4 regions of the Pseudoalteromonas sp. CF6-2 genome follow, and region 1 is predicted to be linked to each of the others. Evidence: predicted binding sites of a transcription regulator. Region 1 holds the regulator's gene; each other region holds the start of a gene.

Region 1 (6,221 bases):
GCAAATCTTTCGTGCTTAGCAAATGCTATTCTTGCTCATGAAAGCGTTGTGCTATTAATTCACCTATTGCATTAAGTGCAGCAGTTGCATCAGGGCCTTCGCATACAACGCGTACTTCTTTACCTTGGCTGCTTTCTAATAACATTAGAGCAAGTACACTGTCACCTTCAGCTTCTTTGTCATCTTGATATAACATAATTTTAGCATCAAATTGAAGTGCAAGTTGTGCAAGTACAGTTGCTGCCCGAGCGTGTAAGCCAAGTTTGTTTTGAATTAAAAACGTATTTTCAGCATACATGTTAAAGCCCTTATTATAAGTCTTGCTCACGATGGCGAATTTTTACATTTGCATGGCTTTTCGCGAAACTTTCACCAATCGTCTGTGCTAAGTAAACCGAGCGATGCTGTCCACCTGTGCAGCCAATTGCGATCGTTAAATAGCTGCGGTTATTACGTTCAAGGTGTGGTAACCACGTTTGCACAAAGGTTTGAATCTGCCAAGTGAATTTTTGCACTATGCTATGGCTTGCAAGGTAATCTTTAACTGGTTGGTCGAGACCCGTAAGTGGCTTAAGATCTGGCTCCCAGTGTGGGTTTGGTAAAAAGCGTGCATCAAATACATAGTCAGCTTCTTTCGGGATACCATGCTTAAAGCCAAATGACATAAAGGTAATAATAAGCTTTTTGTCTTTTTTACCGAGAATCTTCTCACGAATTGACTCTGCTAGCTGATGTACACTTAAATCCGTTGTGTCGATCATAAAGTCGGCGCGGGTAATTAGTACATCGAGCAGTATTTTTTCTTGCTTAATTGCTAAATCGAGTGGTAAAGAATCTAAAGAAAGCGGATGTAAACGTCTTGTCTCAGAGAAACGTCTAATGAGTGTTTGATCATCACTATCAAGGTAAAATAAGGTTGGATTGGCGAAACCTGGCAAGTATTCAAGAATATCATTAAATTCTTGTTGCTCTTTTGGCAGGTTACGTACGTCGATACTGACTGCTATTTTGTCGTAATTATCAGAGACGCTGCGCACTAGCGAAGGTAATAGGTTTACAGGAATATTATCAACGCAATAATAACCAAGATCCTCAAGGACTCGTAAAGCGACTGATTTACCTGAGCCAGAACGGCCACTGATAATAATTAATTCCATTTATGCCTCTGATGCAATAACTTGAAACAGTTCCTGATCGGTTTTAGCGCTGCGTAACTGTTTACAAAATTCTTTGTCTTTTAGTCTATCAGCAATTGTTGATAAGGTCTTTAAATGAAGTTGGCAGTCTCCATCAGGTACGATGAGTGCAACAAAAATATCAACAGGGCGGTTGTCAATTGCATCAAAGTTAATTGGAGATTCGCTCACTATAATAAACGCATGCGGTTTATCAGCACCTGACATACGACCATGCGGAATAGCAATACCTCTACCAATTCCTGTGCTCCCCAATTTTTCTCGATTGAGTAAAGCATTAAGAATATCTTGCTGCGATAGATGAGGAAGCTGCTCATGAGCGAGTTCGCTGATAAATTCGAGAATTCTTTTTTTGCTATTAAAAAGGACCGCAGCTTTGCTGCAGTCCTGGCTAGTAAGTGAACTAAGTTTCATAATTTAGTGTCGAGCTAATTTCTCTTTGTGTTTAATTACTTGGCGATCAAGCTTATCAATTAGCGAGTCGATGGCCGCGTACATATCTTGATGCTCTGTAGAGGCAAACAGTTCGCCTCCGTTTACATGTAAAGTTGCTTCTGCTTTTTGACTTAATTTTTCTACGTCTAAAATGACATGAACATTATTAATATGATCAAAATGCCTTTCTAGTTTCGCAAACTTGGTGTTTACATAGTCTTTTAATGAATCTGTGATTTCTACATGACGACCAGTTAGGTTTAGTTGCATAAGCATTTTCCTTCTATGTAAAACGTCTAAATCAAGCTTTTACGCTGATTAGACGGCGGTATTGCTAGAGACTCTCGGTATTTTGCAATTGTACGTCTAGCTACTTTAATTCCTTGCTCAGCCAATATATCTGCAATCTTACTATCACTCAATGGCTTCGCTGAGTTTTCTGCGGCAATAAGCTTTTTGATTAAAGCGCGTATTGCCGTTGATGAACACTCGCCACCATTTTCTGTGCTGACGTGGCTTGAGAAGAAATATTTCAACTCAAAAATACCCCTTGGGGTATGCATATATTTTTGCGTTGTAACCCGTGAAATCGTCGATTCATGCATTTCGACCATTTCAGCGACATCATTTAGCACCATCGGTTTCATCGCCTCAGGGCCGTGTTCAAAGAAAGCCTGTTGTTGTTGAACAATACAGTTCGTTACTTTTAATAAAGTATCATTCCGGCTCTCTAAGCTTTTAATAAACCACTTAGCTTCTTGCAGATGAGAGCGAATAAACTGACTGTCGCTGCTTGATTTTACAGAGCGTGACATAGCCGCATATTGGCTATTCACTCTGATCTTTGGCATACAGTCAGGGTTAAGCTCAACGACCCAACGACCTTTTACTTTTTTTACTGATACGTCGGGTATGACGTATTCAGACTCTTCACGTACGATGCTATCCGCGGGCTTAGGGTTCAAGCTATGGATAAGCGTCATGACTTCTTTTAGCTCGTTTTCTTTAAGCTTAGTCTTTTTCATCAAAGTACGATAGTCGCGACTTGCTAATAATTCGATGTGCTCAGATAAAACCATTTTAGTTTCAGCCAAATAAGGTGTATCTGCATCGAATTGACGAAGTTGAATACATAGGCACTCTTGTAAACTGCGAGCACCAATGCCGACAGGATCAAATAGCTGTATTCTTTTTAGGACCGCTTCGACTTCATCAAGTTCTATTTCTTCTTCTTCATCATCGTTTTGATTAAAGCTTTCAACAATATCCTCACAACTGACGGTTAAAATACCTGAGTCATCAATAGCTTCGACTATAGCAACAGCAATTGCTTCATCAGTTGGACTAAATGGGGTCAACTGTAGTTGCCACATCAGATATTCGTGGAGAGTTTCGGTTGACGCACCTTGATAAATAGACTCATCTTCTGGCATTGGCCCTGAAGAGGTTGAAGGAGCTGCACTCATGTACTCATCCCACGTGACGTCCATTGCTAGGTCGTCACTAACGGTATCTTTATTGAGTGCATCACTGCTTTCTTGCTCGTACTCACTTGGTGCTTCTTCTGCCGTAGCAGTGACTTGTGAATCATCAGAGTCAGATTTTTGTTCGTTTTTACCGATTACGTCTTCACTGTAATCCGCTTCTTCCACTTCAAGTAGAGGATTACTATCAAGCGCTTCTTGTATTTCTTGCTGGAGATCCAATGTACTAAGTTGCAATAAGCGAATGGCTTGTTGCAGTTGTGGAGTCATTGTAAGTTGCTGGCCCATGCGCAGCTGTAATGATTGCCTCATGTATCCCTAACAATCCTTTTTAAATCATTTATTGATACTAATTTGAGTCAATATCAATATGTTGTCATTATTGTAAGTCTAGCAGATGCTCTAGTCGGTGGTGTATTGGTTACAACCTGAATTGCTCGCCTAGATAAACATCGCGTACGGTTTGGTCTGCTAATACGTGTTCAGGCGTGCCTGATGCAATTAGCTCCCCATGAGAAACAATGTAGGCTTTTTCACAAACATCAAGGGTTTCTCGAACATTATGGTCAGTTATTAGTACACCGATACCACGGTTTTTCAAATGCTCTATAATTTTCTTTATATCTAACACTGAAATTGGATCAACACCAGCAAAAGGCTCATCTAGCAGAATAAATTTTGGATCTGCGGCTAATGCTCGCGCGATTTCAACACGGCGACGCTCGCCTCCTGATAGCGCCATACCTTGGCTATCTCGAATGTGCTGAATACTAAATTCATCAAGCAGGTTATTGAGTGTTTCTTCTCGTTGCTGTTTTTTAAGATCTTTACGTGTTTCAAGAATCGCCATCAGATTTTGGTAGACCGTCAACTTTCTAAAAATGGATGATTCTTGGGGTAAATAGCCAATACCTAATCGAGCGCGATTGTGCATGGGTAATAAAGTGATGTCGTTGTCATCAATACTAATTTTACCTTTGTCGCTTGGCACTAGCCCAACAATCATGTAGAAGGTGGTGGTTTTACCTGCACCATTAGGGCCTAGTAGGCCAACAATACTGCCAGCTTCGACTTCTAGTCCCACATTTTTGACAACTTGGCGGCCTTTATAGCTCTTTGCTAACAGCTCTGCTTTTAATGTACTCATGGCTGGCCTTTATCATCTTTTTTATTATCAACAGGCACTAAGATTGTATGCACACGATCCGTTGAATTTTCGTCTTTTTCAGCACTAATGAGTTGTTGTTCCATGTCATAAGTTATACTTTTTGCACTGACTTTTTGCCCTGCTTGTGTCACTTGTGCATCGCCAACTAAAGTGAGTAAACGCTTTGCTACATCGTAACGTACTTCGTCTGCACTGGCGCTCATAACCGTGCCATCTTCTTGTTTTTCTTCAAAGTAGGCTGGCTTACCTGTGGCAATGATAAGTGAAACAGTACCATCAACCTCACCAGCATGTGCTTCTAGGCGATCTGCGGTAATACGACGATTACCATGGGTTATTTCTACATTTTCTTCAAAAATCCCGACTCCATTTTTTAACTGACCTACTTGGCGATCTGAGCTAATGCTGATAGGAGTACCCGCTTGGTCTGCAGCAGCGCTTGAAAACGCAATCAATAAGCTTGGGATTAGAAGTAATTTTTTAAGTTTATTGGTCATAGTATATGGTTCGTGTATGGTTAGTTAACTCGACGATTTCGGCTTTTAAATCAGCTTTTAAACCTTTACCGGTAATCTTTAAGTTTGGGCCTGTTAATGTAACAGGTTGTTTTGAGTACATAGTCATTTTTTCAATATCAACATTGATATTTTCTGCGTTGATATCTTCAATCATGCCATTATGAGTTAGATTTTTTGCAACAACGTCACCTTCAAAAATAAGTTGATCGTTTTCGTACAAGGTAGCCTCTTTTGCTTTCACCTGCCAAACCTGTTGATCCCCATAAATGGTAAAAATAGGCTGTTCAAAAAAAGTAAACCCTAATTGCTGGTATAGCTCCATTTTAGCCGCAGCGACTTTATGGCTGATGTTACCTTGCTCATCATACGCCGTTTGCTTTAGCGCAATGGCGGTGTAATCCGGTGTTGCGATTATCTCGTCTTCACTGTTTATTGCGCCTGTTGGTTGGCTAAAGTACGGATACCATAACCAGATCATGCAACAAACAAAAACAATACTCAGTAAAATACGGGCTATATTCATGCGCTGGTTCCATCAGTTGTTAACGCTTTCGCGTTTTCCAGCATTAATAAATCTGTAAGCTCTCGCACAGCGCCAAACCCTCCGGGTAACATGGTGGTGTAATGAGCGAGTCTTTTTATAAGTGGGTGAGCATCGTTTACAGCAACCGCAAAGCCTACTTTTTCCATGACAGGTAAATCAGGGCCATCATCACCGATATAGGCTATTTGCTCATCGCTCAAAGTCAGTTTGTCTTTTAATTCTTGATACGCAATAAGCTTGTTTTCTTGACCTTGATAAATGTGTTGTACTGTTAGGCTAGTCATGCGTTGCTGAACTATTTGTGAATGTCGCCCTGTAATAACCGCAACCTCAAAGCCACTATTTATTAATGCTTTAATACCAAAGCCATCTTTGGTATTGAACGCTTTGAGTTCTTCACCGTTATTTCCTAAGTAAATACGGCCATCAGAGAAAACGCCATCAATATCGCAAATGAGTAGTTTTATTTTCTGAGCACGTTGGCTTACATCGGTGCTTAATGGCTGATAAAGCTCGGCAAACGTCATCTTTAAAGTACCCCTGCTTTTAAAAGGTCTTGCATATTAAGTGCGCCAATCGGTGTATTACTTTCATCGATTATTATTAAACCGTTAATGCGTTTTCGTTCCATAATATTCAATGCTTCCGCAGCGAGCATATCAGCATGTGCGGTGGTGCATGAGCGCGTCATTACTTGGCTAATCGATGTGTTATGAATATCGACACGTTGCTCTAAAATACGGCGTAAATCACCGTCAGTAAACAGACCTGCAAGCTTTTTGTTTTCATCGACAATAGCTGTCATACCGAGGCCTTTGGCTGACATTTCTATTAGTGCATCTTTAACACTTTGGGATTCGGTAACGATAGGTGTGG
Region 2 (6,221 bases), 560 kb from region 1:
ACGATAAGTTTCACCACGACCAACTTGATTGTCGATCATGGTAGTAAATTCTGTTCGCTCACGTACATAGCCTTCTGTATTAACATTGGCTATATTTTTACTGGTGGTTTGCAGCAACTGTGAGTTTGCTCTTATACCAGCATTTGCAATGTCATAAATATTAAATGACATGAGGGCTTACTCCTTAACGTACCAATGAAGCAGCAACACTTTGAAGCTCAACACGCTTTAGCACCTGCTTTATTTTATCGGCATAATTTGGGTCTGTTGCATAACCTGCTTTTTGTAAAGAATCTAAAAATGCTGCAGGCTCTGCGGTGTTTTCAAGTGCTTCTTGATAACGAGGATTCTCATTGAGGAAATCCACAAAATCATGAACACTTTCTTTAATTGATTGATAAGAACGAAAACTGGCTTGTTTCTTAACAGGCACACCTTGCTCAAACTCCAAAGTAAGTTTGCTTGCTTTGTCACCTTGCCAGCTTTTATCAGATTTAATATTGAATAAGTTGTTACTACTGGTGCCGTCTGCTTTACTAATAATGTGTTTTCCCCAACCTGTCTCAAGGGCTGCTTGCGCAACCATGACAGCAGGATTTAAACCAATTTTCTCAGCTGCATTTTTAGCATGTTCCCACACCGTGCTGATAAATGATTCAGCATCATCAAAGCGATTTTCAGTTTGTTCATTGGCTGACGTAGTCTCGACAGCTTTAGTCGTCGTATCTGGCTGTTCAACACTACTTGCACGTCTATCACTGTTAAACTCAGTTGTTGTTCTAAGCACAGAGCCTGGCATAAATTTTTTGCCATCAGGCGATAACTGCTGAACAATAAGATCTGCTAAACCCAATGAGCCATTTGAAGACAGCTCGACTGATAGCTGCTGATCATGCATCTCTTCAAAAAACTTTACGCCACTGGTGTTAAAAGGACTGTCTTTATCTTCGAACGCTTCATTCGCTTTACGCATGCTCTTCAAGAGCATTTGTGTGAAGATAGATTCAAATTGTGCCGCCGCCTTTTTTAGCGCTTCTTTTGACGCATCGCTAGAGGCATCATTTTTTAGGGCACTTTGACGTAATGAGTCTAAGTTACCTAAATCAAAAAAGTTTTGCTTGTCGAGATGATTAGTATCCATCAGCTTTTTGACACAATAATTATTAATACCCAATCAAATGCAAAAAATGAGCCAACAAATAAGAGAAAAGAATGTAGAATAATAACGCAGAGACTAAAAACGCGCTTTCGCGCGTTTTTAGTTAATTAAATAATCACAAGTTGCCCGTTTATGGCCCCTGCTTGCTTAAGAGCTTCAAGAATGGCCATTAAGTCACCTGGGGCTGCCCCTACTTCGTTAATAGCACGCACCAGATCATCAAGACTAATTCCTGGATTAAATACAAATGCACGAGAATCATCTTGGTTAACATCGATAATACTTTGATTAGTCACAACTGTTTCACCCTCGCTAAATGCGTTTGGCTGCGAAACATTTTGCTGCTCAGCAATGGTAACGGTTAATCCACCATGCGTTATCGCCGCCGGTTGCAACTTAACATTCTTACCAATCACTATTGTGCCTGTACGTGAATTAACAATAATTTTTGCTGCAGTGTCAGCAGGCTTGAACTCCAAATTTTCAAGCGTTGATAAATAAGCAACACGCTGCGATGCATCACGAGGTGCAAGCACTCTCACTGACGCCGCATCAATTGCTTGCGCGCTATTTGGACCAACTAAGTCATTAATTGTTTGCTCTAATCTTTTTGCTGTTGTGAAATCTGGGCGATTCAAATTAAAGGTAATGTAGTCACCTTGCATAAACGGGCTTTTAACTGCTCTCTCAACCGTTGCGCCATTTGGAATACGCCCAACAGTGGGTGTATTGATAATAACACGGCTACCGTCAGCACCTTCTGCCCCTAACCCACCGACGACAAGGCTACCTTGGGCAATCGCATAGGTGTTGCCATCCACCCCTTTTAAGAAGGTTTGCAGTAATGTACCGCCACGTAAACTTCCTGCACTACCAATTGAAGAAACAGTGATGTCAATTGTTTGGCCAGGCTTTCTAAATGCAGGCAGTTCTGCATGCACAGCAACAGCGGCAACATTTTTAATTTTTGGCTTTAAACTCGCCGGCAAAGTTATGCCAAAACCATTGAGCATGGCTTTAAAGCTTTGTTCAGTAAAACGGCTTTGCTCACCAGTACCTGGCAAACCAACAACCAGACCATAGCCAACTAATTGGTTAGAGCGAACACCTTCAACCATAGAGACATCTTTAACCCGCTCAGCCTGCACACTAAACTGCAAACTAAGTAAGCAAAGTGCGATGATGTATTTAACCCCATTCATGATGTGTTACCTCTAAAAAGGAAAAAGTGAACTGCTGAAGAATCGTGAAAGCCACCCAGCACTTTGCGACTCTTGCATTTGCCCTTTTCCTGAATATTGAATTCGTGCATTCGCAATGCGATTTGATGTGACTGTATTATCGGCAGTGACATCTTCAGGGCGAACTAAGCCTTCTAAACGAATAAATTCTTCGCCTGTATTTAAGGTTAACCACTTTTCACCGCGGATCACTAAATTGCCATTAGGCAAAACGCGCATTACATTGACGGATATATCACCAAATAAGCTATTAGACTGGTTTGACTTTGAATCGCCTTTAAACGATGAACCTGAGCCAATGCCAAACTGGATGCTATCTCCGCCTATATTAACTGGGTTTCCACCTAAGCCGATAACCGGATCTAAGCTGGCATCCGTTTCTTTATCTGTTTCAGTTTTTGCCGCTTTCGATGCTTGCGTAGACTCTTGCAACTTAACAGTAATAATATCGCCTGTTCTGAGTGCTTTTTTATCTGAATACAGATCATTTGACAGATAACTATCAAACAATGAACCTGTTGGTACCATTTGTTCAGCAGAAGGCTCTGGATACATAGGTGCATAGTAAGGGTCATCCTGAACCACATGGTGGTTCTGTGTTGACATACAACCACCTAACATAAATGCTGCCGATGTGACTAAGATAATATTACGCATGCGACCCCCTACCCATTAAAGCTGCTGATTAATATAGCTAAGCATTTCATCAACCGCTGAAATCACTTTTGAATTCATTTCATAAATTCGTTGCGTTTCAATCAGATTAACAAGCTCTTCGGTTACATTAACGTTCGACGTTTCAAGTGATCCTTGAACCACAGTGCCTAAGCCATCAATACCTGGATTACCTTGCACAGGCGCACCACTTACAGCGGTTTCTGTATACAGGTTTTGCCCCATCGGCTCTAAACCCGACGGATTAATAAAATCACTGATTGTAAGCTGACCAATCACGACATTTTCTGCTTGTCCTGCCACCCGCACGGATACTTCACCGTCTTGTGAAACAGTGATTGATTGTGCATCGTCAGGAACATTCATTTCAGGCTGAATAGGGAAACCCGCACCAGAGGTTACAATTCGGCCATCTTCATCGGTTGTAAATTGACCATTACGTGAGTAAGCAATATTTCCATCTGGCAGTTGTACTTCGAAAAAGCCGGGGCCTGAAATCATCCAATCGAGTGAGTTTTCGGTAGTAAGCATGTTACCTTGCGAAAAGTTCTTTTGGTTTGCAACTACTTTTGCACCCGCACCAAGCATTAAACCTGATGGCATCTCAGTATCTTGTGATGAGCGACCACCAGGCTGATTGATATTTTGATATAGTAAATCTTCGAATACAGCACGGCTTTTTTTATAGCCTACCGTACTGGCATTCGCGAGATTATTTGAAATCACCGAAATATCGGTTTGTTGGGCATCAAGCCCTGTTTTACTGATCCACAATGCAGGATTCATAATTCTACCCTCTCAGTGCTATTAAACGATGCGTAACAGCTGATCTTGACGTTCATCAATCTCTTCCGCTGTTTTCATCAATTTAACTTGTAATTCAAATTGGCGTTGATGGCTGATCATATCGACCATTTCATGTACAGGATTCACATTGGACATTTCAAGTGTGCCTGATAACACCTCTACATTTTCTGACACATCACAAAAGGTACATTGACCATTCACTAAGGTCTCTGGTTTTGGCCGAAATAAGCCATCATTACCTTTTTCAAGTTGCGTGTTGTCAGCCTCAATAACCTTAAGTCTGTCAACGACTTCTAAAAAGTTTGCTGGCGCACCTTGAGGTCGAACTTGTATAGAACCATCAGAACTAAATTCAACTTTTTCAATCGGCAGTGGCAAAATAATCGGACCACCTTCGCCAATAACTTGACGTCCATGGCTGGTCATTAATGCGCCATCGGGAGTAATGTTTAATGTGCCGGCTTTTGTATAAGCTTCGTTACCTGAGGCATCTTGAACACTTAGCCAACCTCTATCGCTCAATGCAACATCAAGATCGCGCCCAGTCTCAACATACCCACCCGACTCCATATTTGAGCCAGGTCGCTCTTGCATAGAAAACACGCGTGTAGGCATGCCTTCACCAAATGCTTGCATAGAGCGGGCTTGTGCAAAATCAGCTTTAAAGCCAGTGGTGTTAGCATTCGCTAGGTTATTAGCCTTTAGGGCTAGACCTCGCATACTTTGCTTAGCACCCGACATGGCAATGTAGACCATTTTGTCCATAACATTGACTCATTAAAAATACGATATTTGATAAATGCAATAACAGTGCCAAAGTAAAATTGACGCCTTATTTAAGCGCCTATGGAATGTAAAGCTCTCTGTTGTAGCGGTGTGGGCCTATATGACTAAAATGAAAAAGGCTGCCTATTAAAGAGCAGCCCTTGTGTCGGATTGAGTTGAAGATCCGCTATTATTAACGGATCTGTAAGATATTTTGTTGCAGTGTTGAGTTCACTTCAAGCGCACGCGAGTTTGCTTGGAAGTTACGCTGTGCACTAATCAAATCAACTAACTCAGTTGTTAAGTTCACGTTTGACTGCTCAAGAGCAGAAGAATTCACAGTACCAAGTGTACCTGAACCTGGCTCCCCAGCAATAGGCTCACCAGAGGTTAAGCTTTTCTTCCACGATGTATCGCCCACTTGTTGTAAGCCTTGTGAATTAGAAAAACGAACCATGGCAACTTGCCCTAGGAATGAGGTATCACCATTACTGTACGAAGCAACAACCTTACCATCTGTGCCAATATCAATACCTGCTAGGCGGCCCACTGTTGCGCCATCTTGTTCAAGTGCTTTCACTTCAAAGCGGCTGGCATACTGGGTTGGTATTTTATTCGTAGTACCTGCTTCATCACGCCAGTTAATATTAACGTCTTCAGGGAAACTCGCACCATTTGATAATAAGTCAGATAAACCAACCCCAGCACCCGCACCATTTGGGATAGAAAGTGGGTTGAAGGTAGCATCTGTGTTTGGTGCACCATTTGTGTTTAATGGCAAACCACTTGAATCAAATTGAAATGTCGATAATGGTGTGTAAGGTGCTGCTGTTTCTTCAACACCTGCTGGGCTAAATGATTTCTCATCAAGCGTAGCATACACTTGCCACTCATTGTCATTCCCCGTTACAGTCGCATCTGTTTTAACAAAATAAAGCTGTAATACGTGCGGCTCACCCAGTGAGTCATATATCGTTGTCGATGTCGAACTGTTATACGACGCACTTGTCTCAGGATCAAAAGGCGTCACTGTTGGCGTAGTAGAACGTGAATCTAGATTGAACGATGAATACACGTTATTTGTTGAACGCGGCGAGCCTGATGAGTCTGGGATTTGAATAGCTGAAGAGGTACTTAAGCTCACTGACGTTGTATCGCCTGTTGCAGGGTCCACAGGGAAACCTTGTAAGTAGTTTCCTTTAGCATCAACAACAAAGTTATCTTTATTTAGCTTAAAGGCACCAGCGCGCGTATAAGTAAAATCTTGAGCACCTAGCTCTTGGCTCATCGCGAAATAACCTTCACCAGTGATGGCTAAATCAAGCGAGTTATTAGTAAACTGTAGTGACCCCTGATGGAACTGTTGAGCCACCATGGTTGTTTGCACACCGTCACCATTTTTAGTTCGACCTGAGCTAAACACTGAAGATGCATATACATCTGCAAATTCAGCTCGTGATTCTTTAAAGCCTGTCGTATTAACGTTCGCAATATTATTTGCTGTTACATCTAAATCTTTTTGCGCGGCAGCAAGTCCGGTTAATGCAATATTGAAGCTCATAATTCACCTCTAA
Region 3 (6,221 bases), 710 kb from region 1:
GGCTGCTTCTTGTTTGTGGCCTGCACAGTTTGCAAGTGCAGTTTTAATTAAGCGAGTTTCTAATTGTGCTTGAATCGCAGGCCAAATATTCTCTTTGCCTTGTTTAAGTTCAAGATTAAGCCATTGCTGAAATGCATCTAGCCAGTCGCCTTCTTGCTCTGTGGGAGCTGCGGCAATAATTTCGGGAGGTAAATCTTGCTCGCTGATAAGCTCACCCGGTGCCATTACAGTTAACCAACGGCAGGTGTTCTCTAGTTGACGAACATTGCCAGGCCAATTGAATAGGCGTAATTGCTCAGTGGCTTTAGGGCTTAAAATTTTGCTTTCGACTTGCAGCTCTTTAGCACTTTTATGTAAAAAATGTTGTGCGAGGCGCTCAATATCTTCGGTGCGTTCTCGTAGGGCGGGTAGGCGCAAACGCACCACGTTTAAACGGTGGAACAGATCGTCACGAAACTTCCCTTGTTTAACCAAGTCTTCGAGATTTTGGTGAGTTGCGGCGATGATTCGCACATCGACCTTTATGCTTTGATGACCACCAACACGGTAAAACTCACCATCGGCTAACACGCGTAATAAGCGAGTTTGCACATCAAGCGGCATATCACCAATTTCGTCTAAAAATAATGTGCCGCCATTTGCCTGTTCAAAGCGGCCTTTACGAATGCTGTCAGCACCTGTGAATGCGCCTTTTTCATGGCCAAATAATTCAGATTCGACTAATTCTTTAGGAATGGCAGCCATATTGAGAGCGATAAACTGGTTTTCTTTGCGTGGACTGTGGTTGTGAAGGGCGCTGGCAACAAGTTCTTTACCTGTACCTGATTCGCCATTGATTAACACACTCATACTTGAAGCTGATAATTTACCAATCGCACGAAACACCTCTTGCATAGCAGGTGCTTCACCGATGATATGCGCATTGGTTTGCGGCGCTAATTTACGTTTGGTTTTTTTTGTTGAGTTAGCACGACATGCGCTTTCTACCAATGCTACGGCTTCATCTAAATCAAACGGTTTGGCAAGATACTCAAATGCCCCTTTTTGAAACGCATTAACTGCAGAGTCGAGATCTGAGTGGGCAGTCATGATGATCACAGGTAAGCCAGGATTTTGCTCAGCAATTGTTTCTAGCAATGCCATGCCGTCCATACCTGGCATACGCACGTCAGAGACGAGCACTGTGGGCTGGCTAAATTTTAATGCATTAAGTACATCTTGTGCATTTGCATAGCTTTGGGTGTCAAATCCTGCTCTTGCCAGCGCTTTTTCTAATACAAAGCGTATTGAGGCATCATCATCAACTAACCAGACTGTTTTCATGATTACTCCAAAAAACCATTAATCCGTAAAAGGCAAATAGATATTAAATTCTGTATGGCCAGGCCAACTGTCACAGTCTATGTGTCCGTCATGCTGGTCAACCAAGGTTTGCGCTATGGATAAACCAAGCCCTGAACCATTTTCTTTATTGGTGATCATGGGATAGAACAAAGTTTCTTTTAGATTCTTATCTATACCTGGACCATTATCCGAAATTTGGATCAGCAAGGTTTTTTTCGGCGCTTTACCAGGACGTCTATGCTGGTGGTTAATACGGGTTTTTATTCTGATTTCACCACCATCAACGAGAGCCTGTTGGGCATTACGAATAATGTTCAACACCACCTGTTGAATTTTACTTTGATCTATATACACATTAGGTATGCTCGGATCATAGTCTTTTACTAAGGTGATATTCGCACTATTATCCAGCATGCTTAGCTTGATTACTGACTCAAGTGCTTGGTGAATATTGCCATAGGATTTGTGGGGCAACTGATTCGGGCCAAGCAAGCGGTCGACTAGCTCTCGCAATCTGTCTGCTTGCTCAATAATAAGCTCTGCACATTGATCTCGTTCTTGCTGATCAACCTCATACTGCAATAATTGCGCCGCTCCGCGAATTCCACCTAACGGATTTTTAATTTCGTGCGCCAAACCACGTATTAAATTACGCGCAGCTTGATATTGATGCATTTGATTAGAGGCTTGATCGTGACGAATTTCATCGTCCATTTGGCGGCATTCAAATAAAATGTAGTTTTCATTTTTGCTGCTGAGCCGTCGCGTACTGATTGTTAATTTAGCATGGCGAGAATCGATGAACACCACGTCAGCTCTATGCTGATGGCAATCAACACCATCGAACAGTGAGTACTGGGCGATGCGTTTTAAATCAATTGAGTGATAGTTAAATAGATTATCGAATGGTTGGTTGATAATACGTTTAGGACCTAAACCTAAAAGCTCACTTGCACTGTCATTTGCATAAACCAGTTTGAAGTTTCGGTCGAGCAAGATAACGGCAGTACTTAAATTTTTCCAGATACTGTCGAGTATTTCTGAGTCGAAGGGAGTATTACTGAGCATGTTTGCACCATTTTAGTGCGTTGCGATTGAGCATAGCTTAGCACAGCCATTCTGCATTGTGAGGTATCTATTTTAAAAAGTTAATTGCTGTTTAATACAGATGCTCGATGCATAAAAAAGGTGCTTACTGGGCTAACCGAAACGAGTTTATTATTCTCATTAAAAAGCTTAGCTTGCAGTGTGTGTTCGCCTCGATTGACTTCTCTTAGTGCAAAGGTTGTACTGCTACTGGCAACACCTAAAGGAGTGCCATCAACAAGGAGTTGTACCTTAAAGCCTGTTGCAAAGCGTGGGCTAATACGAGTTGTTACATAAACGGAACCAGTATTCTCTCTAACGGTGGCTTCATTTTCAGGTGAGGCTATTGTCACTTTAAAATTAACCGGTGTAACGTTCGGGCTGCTATCTAGAATGCTCGTATCGGTCGCTGGCATAGTGAGATTTTGCGTATTTAGCTTTACTTCAGTTGCGCCTGGACGTGGTGTATCAGAAAAGACTAAAACACCATTTCTATCCTTCCACGAATACACTTTCTTCTGAGCGGTACCATGGCTAAAAGTACTAACAAAAATTAGTACTGCTAACAATAAAGTTATGCTTTTCACTCTGCAACCCTGCATTTCTTAATCTATTTAAAACTGTAGAGGAGAATACGTCGAATTACCATTAAAAAAGCCCGCAAAGCGGGCTTGAGAACACACATTTATTATCTGATATAGATAATTCTGCTACAGCGTAATTACACGCTGTAGTACATTTCAAACTCAACTGGATGAGTTGTCATGTTAAGCTTTTCAACTTCTTTGTTCTTCAGTGAGATGTATGCATCGATTAGATCGTCAGTGAATACACCACCTTGGGTCAAGAACTCACGGTCAGCGTCTAAAGAAGCAAGTGCTTCGCTTAGTGAAGAGGCAACTTGTGGGATCTCAGCAGCTTCTTCAGCTGGTAAGTCGTATAAATCTTTATCCATAGCATCGCCAGGGTGGATCTTGTTTTTGATACCGTCAAGGCCAGCCATAAGCATTGCTGAGAATGCTAGGTATGGGTTAGCTGTTGGATCTGGGAAACGTACCTCGATACGACGTGCTTTTGCAGACGGTACCACAGGGATACGGATTGAAGCAGAGCGGTTACGTGCAGAGTATGCAAGCATTACTGGTGCTTCGAAGCCTGGTACTAGACGTTTGTACGAGTTAGTTGACGCGTTAGCGAATGCGTTGATTGCTTTAGCGTGCTTGATGATACCACCGATGTAGTAAAGTGCTTCTTCAGAAAGACCCGCGTACTTGTCACCAGCAAAGATGTTTACGCCATCTTTACCTAAAGATTGGTGACAGTGCATACCAGAACCGTTATCACCTACAAGAGGCTTAGGCATGAAGGTTGCTGTCTTACCATAAAGGTGAGCCATGTTATGGATAACATATTTCATCTCTTGGATTTCGTCTGCTTTTAATACCATGGTATTGAAGCGTGTTGCGATTTCGTTTTGACCCGCAGTTGCAACTTCATGGTGATGAGCTTCTACAACTTGGCCTAGTTCTTCAAGAACTAAACATGTAGCTGAACGCCAGTCGTGTGATGAATCAATAGGTGAACATGGGAAGTAACCACCTTTAACGCCTGGACGATGGCCTTTGTTGCCACCTTCGTAGTCTTTATCTGAGTTCCATGCAGCTTCGATATCATCAATTTTGTACATAGAACCAGACATGTCTGATTTGTATTTTACATCATCAAATAGGAAGAACTCTGGCTCTGGGCCGAATAAAACAGTATCAGCGATACCTGTTGAACGCATGTATTCTTCAGCGCGTTTTGCAACAGAACGTGGATCACGCTCGTAACCTTGAAGTGTTGAAGGCTCAACAACGTCACAACGTACGATTAAAGTAGCTTCTTCAGAAAATGGGTCCATTTTAGCAGATTCAGGTACAGGCATTAGTACCATGTCTGACTCATTGATGCCTTTCCAGCCAGCAATTGAAGAACCGTCAAACATTTTGCCGTCTTCAAAGAACTCTTCATCAATTTGGTGATGAGGAATAGAAACATGCTGTTCTTTACCTTTGGTGTCAGTAAAGCGTAAATCAATGAACTTAACGTCATTTTCTTTGATAAAATCTAAAACCGATTGTGACATGTGTCCTCCAATTGTTGGGTTTTATTTTTGCTGCATTATTGCTTTTGTTTTATATAAGCTGATTTCATGCCATATTTTTAACATGTTGTTTAGGCTTATAAAAAAAAATAGAATAGGGTTTTGTTAAAACTATTTGCACAACTTTGGTGCGTAAAAGTTTCATTGTGGTGCATTGCTTTTTCACAATGCCAAATGCACAGAAATTGAGCATACCTAATAAATGAACTCTGAGCTTGATTTACTCTGAAAATATGGCTCATAACTCAGAATTTCGCCAATTCTTACTGTTTGAAATGAACAAAGTTCATAAATTTGTCATTTATAAAACAGATACTTAGAAAAAGCTTGAAGAAAGTTTATAAATTTACATTGGATAAACTTTCATCCATGCCATTATTAAGGGATAATATGCGCCCTTTTAAATCCTATGCTGGGACATCTGGTGAAAACTCAGATGAGTGCGTAGATCTTGCAGGATCAATGAGATTCAATTTCTCTGAGAAAAAATATGAGCATCGAAAAGTTAAGAAATATAGCGATTATCGCCCACGTTGACCACGGTAAAACAACTTTGGTTGATAAACTGCTTGAGCAATCAGGCACATTAGAAACGCGCGGCGGTAACGAAGAGCGCGTAATGGACTCAAACGACATTGAGAAAGAGCGTGGTATTACCATTTTAGCTAAAAATACAGCTATCTCTTGGAATGACTACCATATCAATATCGTAGATACCCCAGGACACGCCGACTTCGGTGGTGAAGTAGAACGCGTACTTTCGATGGCTGACTCAGTATTACTACTTGTTGATGCTCAAGAAGGTCCAATGCCACAAACGCGTTTCGTAACGCAAAAAGCATTCGCACAAGGTTTAACGCCGATTGTTGTTATCAACAAAATCGACAAACCAGGTGCACGTCCTGACTGGGTTATGGACCAAGTTTTCGATTTATTCGATAACCTAGGTGCAACTGATGAACAGTTAGACTTTAAAGTAATCTATGCATCAGCTATCAACGGCTGGGCAACAATGGATTTAGACACGCCATCTGACAACATGGAACCTATGTTCCAGATGATCGTTGACGAAGTATCTCCACCGGATGCCGATCCTGAAGGTGCTCTTCAAATGCAAATTTCTCAGCTTGACTACAACTCATACATCGGTGTTATCGGTGTAGGTCGTATCAAGCGTGGTACTGTTCGTCCTAACCAACAAGTAACGATTGTGAGTGCAGACGGTACTAAGCGTAACGGTAAAGTTGGCCAAGTAATGAGTTACTTAGGTCTTGAGCGTCACGAAGCAGAATCTGCGGGCGCAGGCGACATCATTGCAATTACAGGTCTTGGTGAGTTAAAAATCTCAGATACTATCTGTGATGTAAATACCGTTGAAGCATTACCACCACTAAGCGTTGATGAGCCGACAGTAACAATGACGTTCTCTGTAAACACATCACCATTTGCTGGTAAAGAAGGTAAATTCGTCACTTCACGTAATATCCTTGAGCGTTTACAAGCTGAGCTTGTACACAACGTAGCACTACGTGTTGAAGAAACTGATAACCCAGATAGCTTCCGTGTTTCTGGTCGTGGTGAGTTACACTTAGGTATCTTAATCGAGAACATGCGTCGTGAAGGTTACGAGCTTGCTGTATCTCGT
Region 4 (6,221 bases), 900 kb from region 1:
TCGGCATTTTTGCGATTTCAGCACCCAGACCATGATATTGCATGGCTTCACGTTTTAATTCGCTTTTTGATACGTAAATAATTTCTTCTTCGATAAGTGGCTTTTTCTTCTTCGCCATAAGGATGCTCATTCAGTAAACTTAACTATTGGCTATTATACGTCATTTAGTTAATGATTAATATTAGCTGATGCACGTCTCGCAGTGTGTTAGCATTCGTTACACTATAAAAAATAGCAGAACCTAGGACACACAAGATGAAAGATCCTATTTATCAACACATTTCTGAAGTTAAAGACGCGGTCAGCGAAGTGCTAGAGCATGCAAAAAAGCTCGGTGCAACTGCAGCAGAAGCGGCGATGTCGAGCACCTCAGGTTTGTCTGTCAGCACGCGCATGGGCGAAGTTGAAACAATAGAGTTTAACCAAGACGGTGGCTTAGGTATCAGTGTTTATGTGGGTAATAACAAAGGCTCTGCTTCAACGGCCGACTTAAACCCTAAAACATTACGTACAGTGGTCGAAAAAGCCATTGATATCGCAAAATTCACTTCTGATGATCCATACAATGGAATCGCTGATAAAGAGCTACTTGAGTTTGCGCCACTCGATTTAGATTTATACCACCCGTGGGAAGTAAGCCCAGAGCAAGGTATTGAACTTTGTCATCAAGCAGAGCAGGCGGCATTAAACGCCGATAAGCGTATTGTCAATTCAGATGGGGCGAGTTTTTCTTCTCACCAAGGTTTACGTGTTTATGGTAACAGCCATGGCATGGTTGCAGGTTACCCGCGCACGCGTCATAGCATTAGCACTATGGTGATTGGTAAAGAAGGCGAGCAAATGCAGCGCGATTCTGCGTATACCGTAGCGCGCCATAAAGATGATTTAAACGACGCTGCAAAAGTGGGCCTCGAAGCGGCAACAGAAACCTTGGCTAAACTTAATAGCCAAAAGCTCGGTACTATGAAAGTGCCTGTTATCTTTAGAGCAGATATTGCCAATTCATTATTCGGTCATTTAGTGTCGGCGATTGGCGGTGGTGCGCTTTATCGTAAATCGAGTTTCTTGCTTGATAGCCTAGGGACTAAAGTATTTAGCGATTGTGTGAATATCTCTGAGCGCCCGCATTTATTAAAAGGTTTAGCGTCTTCACCGTTTGATGCTGAAGGTTTAAAAACCGTCGATCGTGAAATTATTCAAGGTGGTGAGCTGCAAACTTACCTGTTAGCAAGCTATGCAGCGCGTAAACTATCGATGGCACCAACGGGTCATGCTGGTGGTATTCATAACTGGCTAGTTGAACAAACCCATGCCGATTTGAAAGCGCTATTAAAAACCATGGGCACAGGCTTATTGGTAACTGAACTTATGGGTCAAGGTGTGAACACGGTGACTGGTGATTACTCACGTGGCGCAGCGGGTTTCTGGGTTGAGAATGGTGAAATCCAATATCCTGTAAGTGAAATCACAATTGCTGGTAACTTAAAAGATATGTTTAAAGCGGTCGTTGGCTTAGGTGGTGACATTGAGCGTCGTGGCGGTATTCAAACAGGCTCTGTATTAATTGAACAAATGCAGGTTGCGGGTAGTTAATTCATCAATAATTAATCATTTTTTAAAAGCCTCACTTTAGTGGGGCTTTTTTATTTGAAAAAACGCTTTACCTAAACTTAACTTGAGGTTTTATCTTGGTGGCAGTTTAAAAATAAAAAGGAAAACTACCATGTATTTAGAACACGTAAACCTTGTTGTTAGTAATGTTGATGCCATGCTGCACTTTTATAAAGTCGCATTCCCGCACTGGCGTGTGCGTAGTCAAGGTGACAGCACATGGTCTGGCAAACCACGCAAATGGCTGCACTTTGGTGATGATTACCAATACCTTGCACTGAGTGATAACGGTGAAGATGAAAATCGTGATTTAGCGGGTCATCAAGTTGGCCTTGCCCATTTTGCTTATGTGACAAACGACATTAACGCCGTCATTGAACGTCTTGTTTCAGCCGGTTATGAAATTGATAAACGGGGTCCAGAAAATCCATACCGAAAAAATGTTTACTTTATCGACCCCGCAGGTTTTGAAGTTGAGTTTGTAGAGTATTTCAGTGATATTCCAAGTGAAAGGAATAATGATCTTTGATGTTGCCGGGAAATTTATGTCGCGCGGTAGTTGTAGCTGCGGGTTGACCCCGCGTCATTGGTTACCTATTGCGCGATGTAAAATCGCGCCTACAATACCTCGCAACTTTTACTGCACCCTATTCATTTCTTTCCAACTGGCTTTTAGGCTATTGGCAAAGCTGATGAACTTTTCTTTCATGGTACGCTTTACTTTGATCTCCACTGAGCCTAGCCATACGTTACCTTCAATGGTAATGGTTGGGCCCTGACCTTTATTTAGAGCAACTGACTTGTTTTCTACGCTGCCAATAACGCTAAACAGTTTAGATACCACATTAACGTGTTCAGGCACGTAGATCTCGTCGTTACCTAAAATACAGTTTACGTAAATAGTGACATGCTGATGCTGGAAAATCGCTTCACTAAAGTCGAGCTCAATTGAACCTAGGCAGTTTGTGAGGTGAATTTCTTTTGGCACAAGCCACTGGCCGCTGCGTTCATTTGAACCAAGAATACTACGTAACTGTAAGTTTTCATTATCATTGCTATGACTGTAGTGAGGTTTAAATTGAGCATGTTTATGTGATTTGTAATCAGTATCAGCTTTTAGCGCTAAGTCAGCAACAAGCTCAACAAGTACTTCGTTGCTGGTGGCTGACATTGCTTGATCTAGTCGGCGTTCAAATGCCTCAGCTGAAATAACGGCATGACTGTAGTTATAAATGAGTTGATCGATGACTTCTTCTCTTACTTGATCGATTGGGCGATCTTCAAGTTTAACGGCCATGGTAGTTCCCTGTTGTAATTATAAAGTGATTGTTCTGTTATTGGATATGTAGCAAAGCTCAGGCCAAAGTTTATTTATATAAAAATCAATGTATTGTGTTTTTTGGCTTGTTAGTAACTTCGTTAAATTAACCATAGATTAATATTATCTGCAACTAATTGGTCATTTTTGCAACATTGTGAACTTATTACCGAGCAGCCTGTAAATTGTTACCGAGAAGAATATAACCATTATATGACTAAATCCATAAGGTGTTGATATATAAGGGTTAAATAGTTGGCATTAAAGTCGCATTAGTTAATTCGTCTTTAATCAAAAGGAGAAAGATTATGAATACATTCAACAAGTCTATGATTGCCGCGTTAGTTATTGGTGCTACTAGCATGTCAGCTCAGGCAAGCAGCTGGGAAAATGAAAGTAAAGATGCTTGGATTGATGGTAAGGCAGAAACTGTTCTTTTAATGAACACAAATCTAAACAACTTTGATATCAACACAGATGTAAAAAATGGCAAGGTTGTACTAACTGGTAAAGTGAAAAGTGAGCTTGATAAAGAATTAGCGGAAGAGCTAGTACTGAGCTTAGACGGCGTAACTGATGTTGAAAACAAGCTTACAGTTGTAAAAGACATGAAGACTAAGCACGCCAAAAAAGATATGGGCGACTCAGCTGAAAGTGACTTAACAGATGCAAAAATCAGCACTGTAATTACTACACGCTTCCTATTTAACTCAGAAGTAGGTGGTACTGATATCGATGTAGATACTGATAATGGTGTTGTAACCCTTAAAGGTACCGTTGAATCTGAAGCTGAAAAACAACTTGCAGTAAGCATTGCAGAAAATGCTGAAGATGTTCGCAAAGTAATCGATGAATTAACGATTGTTGCTGAATAATAAGTAATTAATGAAAGCCCAGCTTTGGCTGGGTTTTTATTTTATTTTCAAGGAGTGAATCATGGATTTAATTCGCATTATATTGTCAGTTTTAATTCCCCCATTAGGTGTATTTTTACAGGTAGGTTTAGGTGCACAATTCTGGATTAATATTCTTTTAACTCTATTAGGGTACATTCCAGGCTTGATTCATGCTGTGTATATTATTGCTAAACGATAATTGCACACAAGGATGATTTAGGAGCACAGCAAGGAAACGCTGTAGGAGTAACGGATTATAAACCGCAAGGAGTTACATAATGGAAAACGTAGCAAAGCACAATGGAAAGCAAGGAAGTAACAAGGCGTTATGGACAAGCGCACAATGGCAACGCTTTATGGAAAAGGTGAAAGGATAATTGCTAAGGAGCAGCAAATGGTAAGGAACCTAAAATGGATGAAGCTAGCGTAAGGAGGTGACTATATGGAACAAGTACAAACGCAATCAAAACAAGGAACGGATCAGCAAGGAGTTGCTTTATGGAATAAGCAGCAGTGGCAAGACTTTATGGATCATGCGAAAGCAGTTGCACCACAGGTAACAGGGAAGGCTGACGATAAAAACCCGATATTATCATCTTCAGGTGATATCGGGTTTTTAATCACATCAGCAATTTATCTTTATAATTTAAACTGATTAACAGTTCTATTTAGTGACACTGCTAATTCATTCAAATCACGGGCTTCATCAGCCAATTCATGAGCATGATCTGCTGTGCTATTCACTAAATGATTAATAGCCGCAAGGCTGTTATTGATATCTTCTGCCACCACTGTTTGTTGCTCCGTAGAGGTCGCAATTTGATGACTTTGATCTTGTACGTTTGTCACTGATTGTGCGATGTCTTGCAGTGCTGTCAGTACAATTTGTGTTTGTTCAACAGAGCCCTCAGCGCGTTCTTGCCCTTGTTGCATCATCGTGGATGCTTGTTGAGCACTCTGCTGTAACCTGCTGATCATATTACGAATATCATCTGTTGACTCTTGCGTACGGCTAGCTAATGAACGTACTTCGTCAGCAACCACTGCAAAACCTCGACCTTGCTCGCCTGCACGCGCTGCTTCAATGGCAGCATTAAGGGCCAGTAAATTAGTTTGTTCTGCAATAGAGTTGATTACATCGATGACGGCACCAATATTACCGCTTTCTTGCTCAAGACCAGCAACGACTTTAGACGCTTCACCAATGTGGCTTGCCAATGCGGTCATGACTGATTGAGCCTGTGTAGAACGGTTTGTGCCATCAACAGTAATGGTTTGTACTTGTTCAGCTGCATTATTGGTATTTTGTGCATTGCGCGAAATTTCGAGTACTGTTGAGGCCATTTCAGTGACAGCTGCACTAACACTGTCTACTTGTCGCTTTTCTTGTTGAATTTCATCATTGGTCTTTTGAGATACTGTTTTTAGCTGTGAAGCTGCTTGGCTTAACTGCTCCGCTTGTGCTGCAGTATTGAGCATCATTGCACGCAATTTATCAATAAAGGTGTTCATATGCAGGGCTAATTGGCCCACTTCATCGTGACTTTTTATATCAATTTTTTGTGTCAGGTCGCCATCTCCTGAGGCGATATCACGCATAATGTAAGTTAGTTTAGTCAGCGGTTTGGTGATCATTTGCGTAGCCCAAAAGATCATTGCAATGATAATCGTAAGAATAATGAACACTGATGTTGTGGTTGTCATTACCGCATCATTGACAGGCTCATCAATCATGCTGGTCGGAATTAAAATACCTACATACCAATCAAGATAAGGGGTTTCTAATTCAAGGCGATTGAAGACAACGTAATACTGCTCACCTTTAAAAGTGATGAAGCTACTACCGTCTTTTTTACTTTTCATAATGCGATTTAATTCGCTAAAGCCTGATGTATCGTTAAACTGTTTCTCTAGCGCTTCTAGGCCTTCTTTGCCATTTGGGCCTTCGTCGGTAATTGATAGTTTGTGACCTGTTCGTTTCGAAAGGTGCACAACTTTTTGGTTGCCATCAAGTAAAAAACCAAATCCTTGACCATTGAAACGAATATTTTCGACCATGTCGTTAATATTGTTGAGCTGTAAGTCGACACCACCAAAACCAATGAGTTTATTTTGTTTGTTATACACTGGTTGTTGTACAACCGCTGACGCATTGCCTGTGGTTAAGTCAACGGAAATAGGGCCGACATAGAGCTTATTTATTGCTAGAGCATCTTGCCACCAACCACGTTTATAAGCGTAATAAGGGTCACCGTTAAAGTGTGTAGTACGTTCATTTTCTTTAAAGTACTCACCGGTGGTTGCTGAGGCAAAAAAAGCAGATAGAATATTGTCATCATTACCACTAATGCGTACAAAGTCTTGATTGATGCTGTTGTACCCAGGTTGGTTATCAA

Evidence for each region. The regulator sigma-54, encoded in region 1, starts transcription at its own class of promoters, with help from an activator protein. The targets are predictions, from matches to a motif close to GTTGGCACGNNNNTNGNNT.
Region 2: L3Q70_RS11885 (flagellar basal body rod protein FlgF) is a predicted target of sigma-54. The motif match lies at 4,682-4,700, and genes of this name have one in related genera.
Region 3: glnA (glutamate--ammonia ligase) is a predicted target of sigma-54. The motif match lies at 4,614-4,632, and genes of this name have one in related genera.
Region 4: L3Q70_RS01870 (LiaF domain-containing protein) is a predicted target of sigma-54. The motif match lies at 2,958-2,976, and genes of this name have one in related genera.

What each region holds. Positions count from the first base shown of each region.
Region 1 is NZ_CP091442.1:3,109,047-3,115,267, reverse strand. Features, by position in the region: gene L3Q70_RS14405 (HPr family phosphocarrier protein) at 26-298, opposite strand; gene rapZ (RNase adapter RapZ) at 312-1,157, opposite strand; gene ptsN (PTS IIA-like nitrogen regulatory protein PtsN) at 1,158-1,610, opposite strand; gene hpf (ribosome hibernation promoting factor) at 1,614-1,901, opposite strand; gene L3Q70_RS14385 (RNA polymerase factor sigma-54) at 1,928-3,427, opposite strand; gene lptB (LPS export ABC transporter ATP-binding protein) at 3,537-4,262, opposite strand; gene lptA (lipopolysaccharide transport periplasmic protein LptA) at 4,259-4,780, opposite strand; gene lptC (LPS export ABC transporter periplasmic protein LptC) at 4,770-5,324, opposite strand; gene kdsC (3-deoxy-manno-octulosonate-8-phosphatase KdsC) at 5,321-5,872, opposite strand; gene L3Q70_RS14360 (KpsF/GutQ family sugar-phosphate isomerase) at 5,875-6,221, opposite strand, start outside.
Region 2 is NZ_CP091442.1:2,547,480-2,553,700, forward strand. Features, by position in the region: gene flgK (flagellar hook-associated protein FlgK) at 1-171, opposite strand, end outside; gene flgJ (flagellar assembly peptidoglycan hydrolase FlgJ) at 185-1,141, opposite strand; gene L3Q70_RS11870 (flagellar basal body P-ring protein FlgI) at 1,267-2,361, opposite strand; gene flgH (flagellar basal body L-ring protein FlgH) at 2,374-3,057, opposite strand; gene flgG (flagellar basal-body rod protein FlgG) at 3,073-3,861, opposite strand; gene L3Q70_RS11885 (flagellar basal body rod protein FlgF) at 3,883-4,647, opposite strand; gene flgE (flagellar hook protein FlgE) at 4,841-6,208, opposite strand.
Region 3 is NZ_CP091442.1:195,161-201,381, forward strand. Features, by position in the region: gene ntrC (nitrogen regulation protein NR(I)) at 1-1,323, opposite strand, end outside; gene glnL (nitrogen regulation protein NR(II)) at 1,342-2,412, opposite strand; gene L3Q70_RS00985 (DUF4124 domain-containing protein) at 2,493-3,017, opposite strand; gene glnA (glutamate--ammonia ligase) at 3,152-4,558, opposite strand; gene typA (translational GTPase TypA) at 5,067-6,221, shown strand, end outside.
Region 4 is NZ_CP091442.1:386,551-392,771, forward strand. Features, by position in the region: gene yjgA (ribosome biogenesis factor YjgA) at 1-118, opposite strand, end outside; gene pmbA (metalloprotease PmbA) at 256-1,593, shown strand; gene L3Q70_RS01865 (VOC family protein) at 1,724-2,140, shown strand; gene L3Q70_RS01870 (LiaF domain-containing protein) at 2,249-2,908, opposite strand; gene L3Q70_RS01875 (BON domain-containing protein) at 3,238-3,804, shown strand; gene L3Q70_RS01880 (YqaE/Pmp3 family membrane protein) at 3,866-4,024, shown strand; gene L3Q70_RS01885 (hypothetical protein) at 4,268-4,480, shown strand; gene L3Q70_RS01890 (methyl-accepting chemotaxis protein) at 4,465-6,221, opposite strand, start outside.